DNA from 4 places in the Caproicibacter fermentans genome. Region 3 is predicted to be linked to each of the others. Evidence: predicted binding sites of a transcription regulator. Region 3 holds the regulator's gene; each other region holds the start of a gene.
The links. The regulator HrcA, encoded in region 3, represses chaperone genes, less so after heat shock. The targets are predictions, from matches to a motif close to TGTTAGCACTCNNNNNNNNNGAGTGCTAACA.
Positions count from the first base shown of each region.

Region 1: htpG (molecular chaperone HtpG) is a predicted target of HrcA. The motif match lies at 1,815-1,845, and genes of this name have one in related genera.
Region 2: HCR03_RS01030 (co-chaperone GroES) is a predicted target of HrcA. The motif match lies at 1,971-2,001, and genes of this name have one in related genera.
Region 4: HCR03_RS19065 (Hsp20/alpha crystallin family protein) is a predicted target of HrcA. The motif match lies at 2,695-2,725, and genes of this name have one in related genera.

Region 1 covers NZ_CP060286.1:995,151-999,645, forward strand. Annotated here, with positions in the region: gene htpG (molecular chaperone HtpG) at 1-1,787, opposite strand, end outside; gene HCR03_RS04925 (cation diffusion facilitator family transporter) at 1,902-3,080, opposite strand; gene HCR03_RS04930 (FumA C-terminus/TtdB family hydratase beta subunit) at 3,083-3,613, opposite strand; gene HCR03_RS04935 (magnesium transporter CorA family protein) at 3,690-4,495, opposite strand, start outside.
Region 2 covers NZ_CP060286.1:199,309-203,803, reverse strand. Annotated here, with positions in the region: gene groL (chaperonin GroEL) at 1-1,616, opposite strand, end outside; gene HCR03_RS01030 (co-chaperone GroES) at 1,659-1,943, opposite strand; gene HCR03_RS01025 (diacylglycerol/lipid kinase family protein) at 2,066-2,995, opposite strand; gene HCR03_RS01020 (DUF6483 family protein) at 2,995-3,366, opposite strand; gene HCR03_RS01015 (THUMP domain-containing class I SAM-dependent RNA methyltransferase) at 3,421-4,495, opposite strand, start outside.
Region 3 covers NZ_CP060286.1:2,572,111-2,576,605, reverse strand. Annotated here, with positions in the region: gene dnaK (molecular chaperone DnaK) at 1-1,826, opposite strand, end outside; gene grpE (nucleotide exchange factor GrpE) at 1,887-2,477, opposite strand; gene hrcA (heat-inducible transcriptional repressor HrcA) at 2,495-3,526, opposite strand; gene hemW (radical SAM family heme chaperone HemW) at 4,285-4,495, opposite strand, start outside.
Region 4 covers NZ_CP060286.1:3,847,500-3,851,994, forward strand. Annotated here, with positions in the region: gene ade (adenine deaminase) at 1-33, shown strand, start outside; gene HCR03_RS19050 (hypothetical protein) at 74-1,102, shown strand; gene HCR03_RS19055 (Hsp20/alpha crystallin family protein) at 1,174-1,599, opposite strand; gene HCR03_RS19060 (Hsp20/alpha crystallin family protein) at 1,674-2,099, opposite strand; gene HCR03_RS19065 (Hsp20/alpha crystallin family protein) at 2,151-2,573, opposite strand; gene HCR03_RS19070 (glycoside hydrolase family protein) at 2,903-4,012, shown strand; gene HCR03_RS19075 (ABC transporter ATP-binding protein) at 4,125-4,495, opposite strand, start outside.

The DNA of each region.
Region 1 (4,495 bases), 1.6 Mb from region 3:
TTGAGTTTCTCCCTGTCAGAGTCATACAGCTTTGTGAGCTTTTCGAACACGGGATGGTTTGCGTTGATCTCCAGCACGCGTTGTGCCTTCACCTTGTCCTGCTCCGCGTTGGGAAGTGAATTCAGAACCTTTTCCATTTCCATTGAGATTGCTCCGCTTGTGGTCAGGCAGACAGGATGGGTTTTCAGCTTGTTGGAGAGAACAACGGCCTTTACTTTGCCATTGAGCGCATCCTTCAAAAACGCAAGCATGTCCTTATTCTCTTCTACCTTTTTGGCTGCCTCCTGTTTTTCCTCCTCGGTCTCCAGATCCAGATCGTCCGCGGAAACGGATTTGAACTCCTTATCCTGGTACTTTTCAAGCACGCGCATGGCAAATTCGTCGATCGGGTCGGTAAGATACAAAATTTCATATCCGTGGTCCTTCACAGCCTCGGTCTGCGGAAGCAGCTCAACCTTCTGCACGGTTTCGCCGCAGGCGTAATAAATATATTTCTGGTCTTCCTTCATTCGGGCGACATATTCGGCCAGGGTGGAATATTTTTCACCGGCCGAGGTGTGGAACAGCAAAAGATCCTTTAAAGCATCCTTGTGGGCCCCAAAGTCCTGGTAGACTCCGTATTTGAGCTGAAGTCCAAAGTTCCGGAAGAATTTTTCGTAGTCTTCACGTTCGTTTTTCAGCATGGATTCCAGCTCCGACTGGATTTTCTTTTCCACCCGGCCCGCGATAACCGCCAGCCTGCGGTCATGCTGAAGCATTTCGCGGGAGATGTTCAGGGAAAGGTCCTGGGAATCGACCAAGCCGCGGACAAAACTGAAATAATCCGGAAGCAGATCGGCGCATTTGTCCATAATCAAAACGCCGTTGGAATAAAGCTGAAGGCCCTTCTCGTACTCCTTCGTGTAAAAATCATACGGGGCTCTGGCCGGAAGGTACATCAGCGCGTGAAAAGTTGCAACGCCCTCTGTGTACATATGAATGACTCTGGCGGGGTCCTCGTAATCCATAAATTTGTCCTTGTAAAACTGATGATACTGTTCCTTTGTAATCTCATTCTTATTTTTCCGCCAGAGAGGAACCATGCTGTTCAGCGTTTCTTCTTCGGTATAGCTTTCATATTCATCCTTGCTGCCCTCTTTCAGGCGGCTTTTCTCCACGTTCATCCGAATGGGATAACGGATGTAGTCGGAATATTTTTTGATGAGGCTTCGAAGGGTGTATGCATCCAGATATTCACCGTACTTCTCGTCTTCGGTATCGGGCTTCAAATCGATGATAATATCTGTTCCGCAGGTTTCTCTTTTTTCGCAGGGCTCGACGGTATACCCCTCCGCGCCGTGCGACTCCCAGCGGAAGGTCTCATCGCCGCCAAACGCCCGGCTGACGACGGCGACATGATCGCTGACCATAAACGCGGAATAGAATCCCACCCCGAACTGACCGATAATCTCGATATCCGGCTTCTTTTCAAATTCGTTTTTAAAATCGAGAGAACCGCTCTTGGCGATAGTGCCGAGGTTGGTCTCCAGCTCCTCCCTCGTCATGCCGCAGCCGTTGTCCGAAATCGTAAGCTTCCGGTTTTCCTTGTCCGGCACAATCCGAATGGCAAAATCGTCGCGGTTCAGCCCGGTATTTTCCTCTGAAAGCGTCTTATAATAAAGTTTATCGATGGCGTCGCTCGCGTTGGAGATCAGTTCCCTCAGAAAAATCTCCTTGTGAGTGTAAATCGAGTGAATCATCAGATCCAAAAGGTGTTTTGATTCCGCCTGAAACGGCTTTATCGGCATAAAAAATCCCGTCCTTTGCAAAAAAAGAATTAGCACTCAAAATGTCCAAGTGCTAATTCTTATTTTATTCTATCGGACGGAAAATTTCAATAGGACAATTGTTAAATTTTTGTATCATAATCGAGTCGGAACATAATCGTGGTCCACCGTGATGACCGGATAGCAATTTCCCGGAACTCCGCGCACCCTTTCCGTTATTTGCCTCACGAGTTCTTCATCCGACAAGGGAAACCCGAAGGAAACGCAAATGTCAAACACAAGATTGGCATGGGTCGGACCCCAGACGACGCGAAAATCGTGCATTCCGATCTCGGGAGAAATCTCGGCAATCAGCTGAGTAATCTGCCGTTTCAGTTCATTGGTCCGCGGATCATTCGTTGTAACCGGGTCCATGTGAATAACGAGATGAATCCCCTTTTTTTCCAGAAAGTCGCGCTCAATATTGTCTATGATGTCATGACTGAGCAGAATGTCCCGTTCGGCGGGCACTTCGCAGTGTACGGTTGCAAAGCAGCGCCCCGGACCGTAGCTGTGAACATTCAGATCGTGAATGCCTAGAATCCCGTCATAAGCGCTGATCGTGCGGTAAATATCATCCACGAATTCCCGGGTCGGCGCCTCGCCAAGCAGAGGATTCCCCGTTTCACGGACCAGCTGAAAGCCGGTAAACATGATCATAACGGCGACGACCAGACCCATATATCCGTCCAGGTTAAAACCGGTCAGCCGTGTGAGCACCGCCCCCACCAGAACGGCCGAGGTAGCCAGAACGTCGTTCATGCTGTCCGCCGCGGTCGCGGAAATCGTCGAGGAGGAAATCGTCTTTCCTACTCTGCGGTAAAAAGCGCCCTGCCACGCTTTCAGCAGAATGGAACAAACCAGCACCGCCACGACGATCAGGCTGAATTCGCTTTGCTCGGGACGGATTATCTTATTTATGGAAGTCTGGGCAAACTGGAATCCGGTTACAAACACAACCAGAGAAACCATCAGCCCGCTGATATATTCGATTCTGGCATGCCCGTACGGATGGTCGGAATCGGCAGGCTTCGCGGCCATCTTAAACCCGACCAGGGTAACGATGGACGATGCGGAATCGGTCAGGTTGTTCACCGCGTCCGCCGTCACGGAGATGCTGTGAAACAGCAGTCCGACGGTTATTTTCCCGGCAAACAGAAACAGATTCGTCACAATGCCGACCAGACCGGAAAATTTACCATAGCGTTCCCGCACCTGCGGGTCATCGATCTTCTGGTAATTCCTGATGAACAGCCGAATTAAAAGGCGTGTCATTTTTAACCCCCGAACAGACTGCCGCCATGACAGTCGATGGCCGTCAAAAGCGGAAAATCCTCAAATTCCAGACGCTTGACCGATTCGCAGCCGAGCTCCTCAAACGCGATCACTTCCAGCGAACGGACGCATTGCGCGGCCAGAGCCCCGGCTCCGCCGATTGCGCAGAGATACACCGCTTTGTTGCGCCGGATCGCGTCCACAACCGCCTGCGACCGGTTCCCCTTGCCGATCATGCATTTCAGGCCCAGGTCCAAAAGGCGGGGCGAAAACACATCCATACGGGACGAAGTCGTCGGGCCGCAGGAGCCGATGGGCAAGCCGGGCGGCGTTGGAGTCGGCCCGGCGTAATAAACCGAAGCTCCGCAGAGCTCAAACGGCAAAGGCTCCCCTTTGTCCAGCATGGCAAAAATTCTTTTGTGCGCGGCGTCGCGCGCGGTGTATACCGTTCCGCTGAGCAGCACACGGTCGCCGGCATGCAGTGCGGCGGCGGCCTCAGACATCTCCGCGGTATGAATTCGAATGGAATCCATGTCAATGATCCCCCTTTTTCTATGTAAAAAGGGAACCGCGCGGCAGTCCCCTCTTTGTATCGGATATGATTTTCAATTACAGCATTTTCTTTCTGTGAAGAATCCAGTACGCGATCGCAATGCAGAGGAACGATAAGGCGGCCGGAAACCAAAAGCTGGGGAACGGTATTCCCTTGACGTTCATTCCATAAGCGCCGGTAATCACCGCCGGCACCGAAAACAGCAGTGTAATGGATGCCAGCGCCTTCATTACGATATTCAGATTGTTCGAAATAACGGACGCAAAGGCATCCATGGTTCCGGACAATATATTCAGGTGTATGTTGGACATTTCAATGGCCTGTTTCACTTCAATCAGAACATCTTCCAAAAGGTCCTGGTCTTCGTCGTACAGCTTGATCACCCTGCCCCGCATGATTTTTTCCAGAGTGATTTCATTCCCCTTTAAGGAAGAGGAAAAATAAACAAGGGATTTTTCAATATCCAGCAGCTGCAGGAGTTCCGAGTTTTTCATCGACTCCCTCAGTTCCGATTCCACGGTATTGCTGATTTTATCGATCTGTTTCAGGTACTGCAGATAGCGGCTGGCCACGCGAAGCATGATATGCAGCAAAAAACGGGTTTTCAGATTGGTACGCACGCCCTTGACCAATCCCCGTGCGAATTCGTCGACAACCGTATTATCGCGGATGGAGATCGTGATCACATTTTTTTCCGCCAGGATCAGCCCCATCGGCATTGTGGAATAGGCCAGGCTCTTCCCATTCTGTTCCACAACCGGAATATCGATCACAACCAGTGTGTTATCATCCTCATTGTCGATATGGGAGGATTCCTCTTCATCCATTGCGGCACGAATAAAATCCGGCTCAATCGCAAAAT
Region 2 (4,495 bases), 1.6 Mb from region 3:
ATGCCCGCATCGGGAGACGGAGCAGCGGGAGGCGTCGGTTCTTTCTTATCCGCAACAAGCGATTCGGTTGTCAGAACCATCGCCGCGACGGATGCAGCGTTCTGCAAAGCGGAACGTGTCACCTTGGTCGGATCCACAACGCCGAACGTAATCATATCGCCGTACTGATCGTTTTCAAAGTTGTAACCGTAACCGGATTTTCCGGAACTCTGGATTTTATTGATGATGACGGAGCCTTCCAGACCTGCGTTTTCGGCAATTTGGCGCAACGGCTCTTCCAGAGCGCGGAGAACAATCTTGGCGCCTGTCTTTTCATCGCCATCGGACTTGTCGACAAAGGTCTGGACCTCGGAGATCGTATTCAGAAGAGCAATGCCGCCGCCCGCGACAATTCCCTCTTCCACCGCAGCCTTGGTTGCGGCAAGGGCGTCTTCCACGCGCATCTTCTTCTCTTTCATTTCGATTTCGGTCGCGGCGCCGACTTTAATGACCGCTACACCGCCGGACAGCTTCGCAAGACGCTCCTGCAGTTTTTCACGGTCATAATCGGAGGTCGTCTTTTCGATCTGAGCACGGATCTGGCCGACGCGGTCGGAAATCTGTTTCTTTTCGCCCGCACCGTCGACAATAATCGTGTTTTCCTTGTCCACTTTCACCTGGCGTGCGCGGCCGAGCTGTTCCATTGTGGCGTCCTTGAGTTCAAGACCCAGTTCGGAGGAGATCACCTGGCCGCCCGTCAGAATGGCAATATCCTGCAGCATTTCTTTTCTTCTGTCGCCGAAGCCCGGAGCCTTGACGCCGACGCAGGTAAAGGTGCCGCGCAGTTTGTTGAGGATCAGGGTGGAAAGTGCCTCGCCTTCGATATCTTCCGCGATGATCACCAGCTTCTTGCCGGACTGGACAATCTTTTCGAGGAGCGGAAGAATTTCCTGAATATTGGAAACTTTCTTGTCTGTAATCAGAATGTAAGCGTCGTCAATGATCGCTTCCATTTTTTCGGTGTCGGTTACCATATAAGGAGTGACATAACCGCGGTCGAACATCATGCCTTCCACAACTTCCGAATAGGTTTCGGCCGTTTTAGACTCCTCAACGGTAATCACTCCGTCGGATGTAACTTTCGCCATCGCTTCGGAAATCAGTTTGCCGATAAACTCACTCGATGCGGAAATTGCAGCAACACGTGCAATGTCGTCGGGGCCGGAGACCTTTTTGGAATTCTTTTTCAGCGCCTCAACGGCAACATCGACGGCATCCTGAATGCCGTTGCGAACCGCCATCGGATTTGCGCCCGCGGTAACATTCTTCATACCCTCGCGGATCAGTGCCTGCGCCAGCAGAGTTGCGGTCGTGGTGCCGTCGCCTGCGACATCGTTCGTCTTGGTGGAAACTTCCTTAACGAGCTGAGCACCCATATTCTCAAACGCGTCGTCCAGCTCAATTTCCTTCGCGATTGTTACGCCGTCGTTTGTGATCAGCGGAGCGCCGAATTTTTTATCAAGAACAACATTGCGGCCCTTGGGCCCAAGAGTGATCTTAACCGTATCGGCAAGCTGATTTACGCCGTTTAACAGTGCTTTTCTGGCTTCCTCGCCGTAAATAATCTGTTTTGCCATAGATCTGATTCCTCCAATATTTTAATATTATGAAAGCTGTCCTTATTCCACAACTGCAAGAATATCGCTCTGGCGAACCAGAGTGTAATCCACGCCGTCAAGCTTCACTTCCGTGCCGGAATATTTGCTTGTGATGACACGGTCGCCCTTTTTCACATACATGGTGACTTCTTTTCCGTCAACAAGTCCGCCCGGGCCAACTTCAACAACATCGGCGATCTGCGGCTTCTCTTTTGCGGAACCGGCAAGAATGATACCGCTCTTGGTGGTTTCCTCCGCCTCTTCCATTTTGATCAGCACTCTGTCCAGTAAAGGTTTTACAGTCATAATATATCCTCCTTAATGTTTATTTTCTGTTAGCACTCATTCATCTTGAGTGCTAAGATTATTTTATCTGCTTCCCTGATAAAAATCAAGAGGTTTTTTAAGAAAAAGCAGGATTTAATAATTTATTTACAAATTCCTTCCATCATATCTTTTTGGGGAATAATAAAGCGCACTGCATGGGGAAGGACCCGGTAGCTTGCGGCTTCAACCAGCGCGACTTCCCCATCACGATTGGAGGCAGCCGGCTTTTTGGAAAAAACTTCCATCTTCATCCCGCGGCGAAACAGCAGGAATTCTTCAAATTCTTTCGCGCCGATATGGCGTCCAGCTTTATACATGCCGACCAGCATGGGTATCTTGTAAAAGGGAGGCTTTCGGATCATGACAAAATCGAGCAGACCGTCGTCGGGGATCGCCTGCGGAGCCCCGCAGTAGCCGCCGCCGTAATATCTGCCGCTGGCGGCGAGCGCGAACAAAAAGCACCCCTGAAACTCTTCGGAATCGTCAATCCGAATGCGGAGGTTGCTCCCGATCTGCCCAAAGAGCGCCTGAATCAGCCCCAAATCATACGCCGCGGAGCCGCTGACGAGCGGAACCCGCTTCAGGCGCTCCGTATTCAGCGCAACCATCGCGTCCAGCCCCACGGAGCAAACATTGATTGAAATTCCAAGTTCCGTACGGATCAGATCAACGGGGCGCGAATCACCCGCGAGCTGCTGTTCCGGTGAAAGAAAATCCCGCATAGAGCCGAAAAGTTTGATATAATCATTGCCGGATCCGCAGGGAAAAATTCCTATCTCCGCATTATTTTTTCCCGCGGCGCCCTCGGCAACTTCCCCAAGGGTCCCGTCTCCGCCGAAAGCAAAAATTCTGACCGGACCGCCCTTTTCCGCCTCCCTTGCCGCCAGTTCGGCCGCCTCTCCGGGCCGCCGGGTCAGGTAACAGGCGGGATTCAAGCCGCGTTCGATGAAAACCTTCCGGATTCCCGGCAGAATTGTTTCGGCGGCATTCCGCCTGCCTGCCGCAGGATTGACAATCATAACATACCGCATCAGTTCTCCTCCCCGTGCATGGACTGAAATAAATCAGCCAAAGGGATTCCAAACCGGCTCGCGATATCCTTCAGGCCGTCTTCAATTTCCGACCGCGAAAAATCACTGTCGCGCAGCGTTTCGCCGTCCAGCTTGTTCAGCCTGGCATAAAAATCCACGGCAAGTTCCAGATATCGCCGATCGCCCGTGTCGAGCCTTTCGAACAAAAGATCTTCCGCCTCATTGATCCGCTTCCCGCGGATCAGGTTCAGCAGCCGTTCATGCAGCCGATCCGTATCATTCCTTTCGGTTTCCGATATTTCAAAATCCGGTGTTTTCTTGTCCAGTACGGCTTCCGTAAGAAAATTAACGATACTCTCAATCTGCCGCATGACCCAGTCTTCCTGAAACAACTGACTCCCTCATTTCCGTGCTTTTTGGTGACATCATGCCTTAAAATACATGTAATACTGGCAGCGAATCATTCCGTTATAAAGCTTCCTCCGCTTATCCGCCTTTCTACCAAAGCAATCCTCGAACGTGTCGTCCGGGCTGATGATGGAATAACTCCAGAAGCGCCTCCGTTCAAAGACCCGTCCCATCGCGCGGTAAATTTCCTGCGCCTGCTTCAAATCAAGCAGACGCTCCCCGTAAGGAGGATTGCAGATCACGCAGCCGGACTCGCCCTCCGCGCGAAACTGCGAAATATCCCGCTTTTCCGTACGGATACGGTCGCCGACCCCCGCTTTTTTCGCGTTTTCCAGCGTGAGCGAGAGCGCTGCCGGGTCCACGTCGCACCCAAGCGCCTCAAACGAAACGTCATGCCGCTCCAGCTCGCGCGCACGCTCTCGTTCCGTTTGCCACACTTTCCCGTCAATGCCGGCAAATTCCTCTCCCGCAAAGCGGCGGCGGAGCCCCGGGGCAATGTTCAGCGAATACATTGCTCCTTCAATCAGAATGGTTCCGGAACCGCAGAAAGGATCGATCAGATGGGCGTCCCTGCGGACGCGGGAAAGGGAAACCATGGCTGCGGCAAGCGTTTCCTTGATCGGAGCCGCCGCGGAATTCGCGCGGTAACCCCTTTTATGCAGGCCTTCCCCGGACGTATCGATCATCAGGCTGACCCTGTCCTTCAGAATGAGAAAACGGATCTGGTATTTTGTTCCGGTTTCTTCAAACCACGAAACAGCGTACTTTTGCTTGAGACGTTCCACAACCGCCTTTTTGACGATCGACTGGCAGTCCGGCACGCTTGCCAGCTGAGAGGACAAGCTGGAGCCCTTCACGGGAAACGCGTCCTTTCTTCCGATCCAGCGCTCCCATGGCAGGGCCTTAACTCCCTGAAACAGTTCTTCAAAACTCCGCGCGGTAAACTCGCCCATCAGAATCAGAATCCGCTCTCCGCAGCGGGCCCAAAGGTTGGCCCGCGCAAGCATTTCCTCCGAACCGGCAAAAACCACCCGGCCGTTCTGCGCTTCCACATTTTCCGCTCCCATCCGCCTGATTTCATCGGCGGCAAGG
Region 3 (4,495 bases):
TCCGCGTTGTAAACATTGCCGCCGTCTCCGCCCTGCGGCGCGGCGCCGCCGTCCTGCGTGGGCGGGACCGGGCCGCCGGCACTCTGCTGGGGCGCGGCGTTCTTGTAAAGCTTCTCGCTTGCCGCGTACATGGCCTTTTGCAGCTCTTCGCTCTTTTCTTTGATGCCGTCGGCGTTGTTCGCGGAAATTTCGCTGCGCAGCGCCGCCACTTTTGCGTTCAGATCGTCTTGATCGGACTGCGGGATCTTGTCTCCGCCGTCCTTAATCAGCTTTTCAACGGAATAGCAAAGGTTTTCGGCCTCGTTCTTCCGGTCGATTTCCTCGCGGCGCTTTTTATCCTCCGCTTCGAATTTTTCAGCGTCCTTCACTGCCTTGTCGATATCGTCCTTGCTCATGTTGGAGCTGGAGGTAATTGTGATCTTCTGTTCTTTCCCGGTTCCCATATCCTTTGCGGAAACGTTCACGATGCCGTTGGCGTCGATGTCGAACGTAACCTCGATCTGGGGAATTCCGCGCGGAGCCGGCGCGATGCCGTCCAGACGGAACAGGCCGAGCTGCTTGTTGTCGCGGGCAAATTCGCGCTCGCCCTGCAGCACGTTGACTTCCACCTGGGTCTGACCGTCCGCCGCCGTGGAGAAGATCTGGCTCTTTTTGGTCGGGATGGTGGTGTTGCGCTCGATGATTTTTGTCATCACGCCGCCCATGGTTTCAACGCCGAGCGAAAGCGGGGTGACGTCGAGCAGCAGAAGACCTTCGACCTCGCCGCCCAGAACTCCGGCCTGCAGCGAAGCGCCGATCGCGACGCATTCATCCGGGTTGATACCCTTGAACGGATCCTTTCCGGAGAGCTGTTTGACCTTATCCTGTACGGAGAGCATGCGGGTGGAACCGCCGACCAGCAGAACCTTTGAAATCTCGTTCCATGAAAGGGACGCGTCGGACAGAGCCTGTTTCACCGGGCCGACGGTCTTTTCCACCAGGTCGGCGGTCAGCTCGTCGTATTTCGCGCGGGTCAGGGTCATGTCGAGGTGCTTCGGGCCGTTCGCGTCCGCCGTGATGAACGGCAGGTTGATATTGGTGGAGGTCACGCCGGAAAGCTCGATCTTCGCCTTTTCCGCCGCGTCCTTGAGGCGCTGCATGGTTGCCTTGTCGCCGGAAAGATCGATTCCCGTCTCCTTTTTGAATTCGGAAACCATCCAGTCCATGACGCGCTTGTCGAAGTCGTCGCCGCCCAGACGGTTGTTGCCCGCCGTGGCGAGGACCTCCTGCACGCCGTCGCCCATTTCGATGATGGAAACGTCGAATGTGCCGCCGCCGAGGTCATAAACCATGATTTTCTGTTCCTTATCCTTGTCGATGCCATAGGACAGCGCCGCCGCCGTCGGCTCGTTGATGATGCGCTTGACGTCGAGCCCCGCGATTTTGCCGGCGTCCTTGGTCGCCTGGCGCTGGGCGTCGGTGAAATAGGCCGGAACGGTTATAACCGCCGAATGAACCGCCTCGCCGAGGTACGCTTCCGCGTCCCCCTTCAGCTTTTGCAGAATCATGGCCGAAATCTCCTGCGGGGTGTAGTTCTTGTCATCTATCTTAACTTTATAATCGCTGCCCATTTCCCTTTTAATCGAGCTGATGGTACGGTCCGGGTTGGTGATGGCCTGGCGCTTCGCCAGCTGGCCCACAATGCGCTCGCCCGTCTTTTTAAACGCAACCACGGACGGAGTTGTTCGTTCGCCCTCCGCGTTCGGGATTACTACGGGTTTGCCGCCTTCGATCACCGCGACGCAGGAATTGGTGGTGCCAAGGTCAATGCCTATGGTTTTTGACATATTGATTTACCTCCAATACGTTTGATCAATTTTAATTTATACTCTATATGAAGAAAAAGGTTAGTTGGCTACCTGCACCATCGCATGCCGGATCACCCGGTCGCCAATCTTATACCCCTTTTGGAACACCTTGACTACGGTATTGTCTCCGCTTTCCCCGTCTTCCACATGGGAAATCGCGTTGTGCAGCTCCGGGTCGAAAGGATCGCCCTGCGCTCCCATTTCTTCCACGCCGAGTTTTTCAAGAGCCGACTTCATCTGCCTCTGCACCAGCTCGACGCCCTTGCGCATGTCTTCCGCGGTGCAGTCGGGCTGCTCCAGCGCGCGTTCCAGGCTGTCAGCCACCGTCAGAATTTCCAGTACGGCCGCCGCCGTGGCCTCGCTGTAAAGGGAGGCCTTTTCCCGCGCCGTGCGCTTGCGGAAATTATCGTATTCCGCCGCGGTTCTCAACAGAAGATCCTTCTGCTTTTCCAGCTCCCGGCTTGTTTCCTCCAGCTTTTTTTGCAGCTCCTCGCCGGGCTTCGGCGTTTCACTTTCGATTTTCTCGGCCTGGCCGCCCTGCTCCTGTGTCTGCGGGGACGATTCCCCGGCGGTCTTTGGATCCTTCTCCTCGGCTTCGGCTGTCTGCCGCTGACTTTCTTTTTTCTCCAAAACTGGCGCCCCTTTCTTTATTCCAAATCCATCAGTTCCGTCAGCATCCTGCCGACCGAACCGGAAAGGTATTCAACACTTGAGATAATTCTGCCGTAATTCATCCGCATCGGCCCGATAATGGCAATGGCGCCCGCGTCCCTGCCGCCCACATTGTAGCGGGAGACGATCACGCTCGAGTCGCTCAGCTCCGGGCGGCGGCTCTCCTGCCCGATGATGACCCTCACGTCGTCCTTCTGCTTTGAAAGAAGCCGGCACAGGTCCGCCGGGCGGGACAGGAAGTCCATAATGCGCCGAATTTCCTCCTGGCCGAATTCCGGGTAAAACAGCAGATTGATTTCGCCGTTCAGGCAAACCTCCGACTGCATGGATTCCTGCGCCGCGTCCGCGACCGCCATTAAAGCGGAGCTGATCATCATCGCCATGTCGCCCATGGAAGCCGCCAGCGACTGGATATATGCCGGCGTCACGCTGGAAACCGGAACGCCGATCAGCTTTTCGTTCAGCATACGGAAGAAGACCCGCAGAATTTCCGGCGTGATGTCGAAGTCGCAGTGGAACACGCGGCTTTTCATCGTCCCGGCGGAGGTCATCAGGATCACCATCGCCGTGCGGCGGCTGGTCTGCACCAGCTGCACCGCGCGGATGACGGCGGATTCGCCGCTCGGCGTTGTGGAAACCGCCGCGAATTTCGTCATGGACGCGAGGATTTTCGCGACGCCGTCCAGCAGCTTTTCCGGGTCGTAGGCGCTCGGCAGAATCAGGCTGTCGATATATCTCTTTTCGTCGCCCGTGATTCCGGGCCGCTTCATCAGCCGGTCGATATACACCCGGTAGCCCTTTTCGGTCGGAATGCGTCCCGCGGAGGTATGGGGCTGTTCCAGAAGCCCCATTTCGCTTAAATTGCTCATCTCATTGCGAACCGTCGCGGAAGAAACGTTAAAGTCAAGGGTTTCGCACAGCGATTTGGAACCGACGGGTTCGCCGGTCGCGATATACAGTTCAATCACAGCCGCCAGTATTTTCTGCTGTCTCTGTGTCAGTTCCATCCCTTTCCCCCCGTTTCTCAAGGCGTTTAGCACTCGGTGCGTCAGAGTGCTAACTCTATGTAATAGAGTACCATTAGTTTACCCCGTTGTCAATATGTTAATTGTAAACTAATTATGAAATCAGGCCGTTTTCCGGGCGTGCGCGGCATTAATCAGTTTGCGTTCGCTTCCCTGCAATATTCTTTTTCCATTTAAAAAATTTGTTCTTTTTTAAAAATAAATTCCGCTTTTCTTCCCGCGCGGGCGTCGCCATCGACCCGCTCAAAAAGGTTCAGCCTGTAAAAAATGGTTGAATTTTGAAAGCAACCGGCTTATACTGTAAGAGTAGGCACAATAAAAAGTGCAAAGCAGGGACAGGGCGCGCCAACACCCCGCCCCCTGCATACGGAGAACACCCCCTCCATACACAGCGGAAACCCGCGCATTGCTGGAAATATTATACTCCTTCCGTCTCTTCTTGTACAGGGGAGCGGGGGAAAGGTTCCTGCTTTTCACGCGCGCCGGTGTATGGAATGGAACATTCCGGGCCGGCGCTTTTTTGTGCCCGCACGTGCCGGGGGGATGCCTTACGACCGTTTGACGGTCGAAGGCTCCGCCAAGCGTCGACGGCGCCCATTCTCTTTCCAAATGGGTTTGAGTGCAAAGCAAGCGTGAAAAGAAGTAGCAGCCAGACCGACCAAAGACAGCCCAGCCGTTACAGAGATGGGCCAGCCGAGAGAAGGCCGTCCGGGAATGATTCCCGGACGGCCTTCTCTCGTTTAAACAGATAAAATTTCCACCGTCAGCGGATTGGAAAGCAGAAACCCCCTCGGCGTAAAATGAAATCCGCTCTCGCCGCAAACGGTCAGTCCTCCGGGCTGAAATCGCCGGGCGGCGTCCTTCATCCGGTGCGGAACCGAAAATCCGAAGCGCTCCATGCACCGCTCGTCGGTCAGGCCCTCCGTCAGGCGCAGGGCCAGCATGGCGAAT
Region 4 (4,495 bases), 1.3 Mb from region 3:
TTTCAGTTTGTTCCGCTGTTCCTTTCGGAATAGTGCGGCTTTTTGCCTGCGGAGTGCGCGCTGAAGAAGTTCGATGAATTTGAGAACCGCGGGAATCGCCGATTTTGCGCAGGAAAGGATGATGGGAATGGAAGTCCTTTGGAATTTTTGCCCGGGACAACCCGCTCCGCACGGAGAAAAACCGGGAAAACCGATTTCGGTCGACTGGAGCTTTTCTTATGACGGGCTTCAGTACCGGATTCCCCGCGTTTACCGTTTTCGGGAGGGAATCGTTTTTGATGCGGTTGCCGTGCTGAACCGCGCGGCGGCCCGCGCTTTTTATGACCGGTACCGGGATAAAGAAGCAGGGATGTCTTTGGAAGACATTGAATTCGCCCGCGCAACCTCTCCGCTGCCGGAAATACTTCCGCTAAAGGAATTTTATGTGAATGGGCGGAAAGTCGGCAGCGGATGGCGCGGGCAGGGAAGACCTTATTTTCCGTGGGACCCGCACGACGGAGGAGAACTGCTGCCGCTGATTGAAGAAAACGAGTTTCTAAAGGACGCCTGTTTTGCGTGGACGCGGTGCCGCGTGCCGTTTCCTGCTTTTTATATGCTGAAAACTCTGAAGATCCGCCTGCATGAAACGTGCAAAGCTCTGCCGGTAGGCGTTTGTTTTTCCCTTCCGGTTGGAAAAGAGGCAGCGGGGCGTGAAATTGAATTCGTTCATCCCGTGACGGGGAATGCGCACCGCCTGATCGTAGAAAGTCTGGAAGGGACGGATCTCAATCTCGTTTTTCACAGTATGACGAGTTCCAGGCATCGATACTGTCCGCTGCTGCGATATGTGATCGATCCGCCGCTGCCGGAAACCGACAAACTGGAAGTGCGTCAGGAAGGTTCTCAAATGTGCTCATCCGCCGGCGGCGCAATCGGTGTGATCGGCGGGGCGGATGGTCCCACCGCCGTCTTTTTCGGCGATCCGCTTTTCGGGCCGCGCGGACTTCCTGTCAGGCAAGTCTTCTTGTCACCGGCGGAATCAATTCCGGAACAGGTGAGAATCCGGATCCCATTTTTGAACGTGCCAAAAAATCCGAAAACGGAAATTGTTCTGTCCCTTTGAATCCGCGAATCCGCAGAAATAGAAAGAGCAGGGGAAGCGATGCGCGTCCTCCTGCTCTTTTACAAAACGTATTATTTTACTTCGATTTTACGGGATTCCGGTTTTGCCTCGATCAGTTTCGGCAGATTAAGGCTCAAAACGCCGTCCCGATAGCTGGCACTGATTTTTTCTGCGTCGATCCCCTGAAGGTCGAAGCTGCGGCTGTAGGCGCTGTACCTTCTTTCGCGGCGAACATAATTCTTCTGGTCGCCGCCGGATTCTTCCTTATGTTCGGCGCTTAACTGCAGTCTGCCGCCGTCCACGGAAATGTTGATGTCCTCCTTGCTGAATCCCGGCAAGTCGGCCTTCAGCACATACCTGTCGCCTTCATCCACAATATCGGTCCGGAAGGGCACGGTGTCCATCCCGACTCCGCCGAAAAAACTGCTGTTGAGCATCCGGTCAAAGGTATCGAAAATACTGCCGGCGCTGTTTTCAAATGGAACCAGATCAAACATACTGAAAACCTCCTTTAATTAATCGTTTTCTATGAAAAGCTCCTCGAGGGGAAGCACTTTCATTACAAACAGTATTATTGAATCTCGATTTTACGGGAAGAGGGTTTGGTTTCGACAATTTTGGGCAGATCGAGCGTCAGAACGCCGTCCTGATAAGCTGCGCTGATTTTTTCGGCGTCGATCCCCTGAATGTCAAAGCTGCGGCTTAAGGTGCCGTATTTTCTTTCTCTTCGGATAAAATTCTTTTTTTCGCCGTTCGTTTCCTCTTTCCGCTCGGCTGAAAGGGTCAGCATGTCTCCGCTTACGTCGACCTTAATGTCTTCCTTGCGAAATCCGGGCATGTCGGCCTTTAAAACGAATTTGTCACCCTGGTCGAGAATGTCGGCGCGGCAGGGCGCGCACTCCGCGTCATACCCGCTGAAAAAGCTGTTGTTCAGCATCCGGTCAAAATAGTCGAACACGCCGCCCGACCTTGAATCAAAGGGAACCAAATCAAACATTAGAAAAACCTCCTGTCGATATTTTTAATTCCTGCGCTTAGTATAAGCAGGTTAGTTAACTTCAATCCTTTTCTGCGATGATTTTGCCTGCGCCGATTTCGGAAGCTCCAGTTCCAAAACCCCGTTGCTGTAACGGGCGCAGATCCCTGCGGAGTCGATTCCGCTGAGATCAAAGCTGCGGCTGAAAGCCCCGTACCTTCTTTCTTTTCGGATATAGTTCTTTTTATTTTCATTGAATTCTTCTTTATGTTCTGCGCTCAGGGTCAAACGATCGCCTTCCACGTTAATGTTGATCTCCTGTTTTTGAAAGCCGGGCAGATCTGCTCTTAGAACATATCTGTCGCCCTTATCGAGAATATCGGTCCGGAATGTCCGGAAGGAATCCGTGCCGTTCCAGAAACCTCCGTTCACGAGACGGCTGAATTCATCGAACAGTCCGTCTGTGCCGCGTTCAAAAGGAATCAAATCAAACATATTAAAAGCCTCCGTTTCCATTTGATGATTATATCGGGAACTGTTCCGTTCCCCTTTTGACAGTTTCAGTATATCTGCTTTTTATGAATAAACTTTGAAATAATTTTTGAATATTTGTGAATTTTAGCACTCTCACGAAAAGAGTGCTAAAACTTTTCCGGCATAGAGCCCCCAATCCTGTTTAAGGAGCGCTTTAGCTGACTGGGTTTTTTGAGTTTTTGCCAGCTTCCCTTTATTTTACCAATTTTCATAATATGTTTCTAATTTCTATGAAATTTATCATTTATGACTTGTATAATGGAAAACGTTCTCATTCTGTGGAGATGAATATGATGAAAAAACTGACAAAATTCATGTTTTTGCTGGTTGCGCTGGTTTTTTTGCTTTTGAGCTCGGAATGCGCTTTGGCTCAGGCCCGCGCGAAAACCGCAAACACTGCCGTAACGCTGCAGATGTCAAAACGCAGGGGAGCCAAAATCAGCCGACCGGCCATCCCGGAGCTGCAGGCGGGATACAATCTGGTATCCCTTCCCACCTATGACGGCTCGGGGCAGCTGACGCACCCAAAGCTTCTTTACTTTCCCAATAAGTGGAACGGCTGGAAATACTGGCTGTCGTTCACGCCTTACCCGGACGGAAACGATGATTACGAGAACCCCTCCCTGGCTGTTTCCGACGACATGGTGCATTGGCAGGAGCCGGATGCCCGCGAAAATCCCGTTTCCGGAATTCCGACGGATGTCGGACGAGGCGGGCACTATTCGGACTCCCATATTGTGATGCGCAACAATGTCATGGAGCTGTGGTATCGCTATAATAAAGGAAACAGCGAGACAAACCGGCCGGACTATTCCATCGATTATTATTACCGCAAAACCAGCTTTGACGGAATTCACTGGACCCAGCCGGAGCTGATGCAGAGTTCGAAAGGCGGCATTCTGAGCCTTGACGTCAATTATTCAAACGGAGAATACGAGTTTTGGTATACGGATTACAAGCACCGTCTGCTGCATGCGGTGAGCAAAGACGGCAGCGCTTGGAGCAGCCCGAAGGTATGCAGTCTTTCGCTGGGTAAAAATTACGCACCGTGGCATCAGGACATTATTCAGTATCACGGGGAGTACTATCTGCTTCAGACGGGGGTAAACCTGACAAAGTATTCTTTCGCGCTGTTCCTTTCCCGTTCCGCGGACGGGATTCATTTTTCCAGGGGCGTGCCGTTCTACCCGAGCGACGATCCGGTGATTCTATCGCAGGCCTGGTTGTACCGCAGTACGCTGGTCGAGGAAAACAACAGGTTTGTGTTTCTGATCGCCGCCCGCTTTCCCGACGGACGCTGGTACCTCATGAGAAGCGGCTTGTCGGTCGCGGAATTCGATCAGGCTCAGGGACAGGAGTTTATTATTGAGCCTCGGTCGCCTCAAGTGAAAATCCTTTAAGTAAGAAATGACAATCTTTCCTTTGACACGGTTGCCCCGGACCACGGTCCCCGGCCGTAAAGAAAAGCCGTCCGGTCCGCTCCCGCATAGGGGGGCAAACCGAACGGCTTTTCTATTTCTCATCCAGCCCTTCAAATTGAAGGTTATAGTACCGGGCGTAAACTCCGTCTGCATTCAAAAGAGCATCATGCGGGCCGCGTTCGATAATTCCGTCGTCGCCGATGACGATAATTTCATCCGCGTTGCGGATGGTTGAAAGGCGGTGGGCGATGACGATGGTCGTACGGCCCCGGCTGAGCAGATCGAGCGAAGCCTGAATCCGTCGTTCGCTTTCATTGTCGAGCGCGCTGGTCGCCTCGTCCAGAATCAGAATTTTGGGATTCTTTAAGAAAACGCGCGCAATGGAGATCCGCTGCTTCTGTCCTCCGCTTAAACGGGCGCCCCGCTCGCCGACGTATGTATCGTATCCGTCTTCCAGATCCA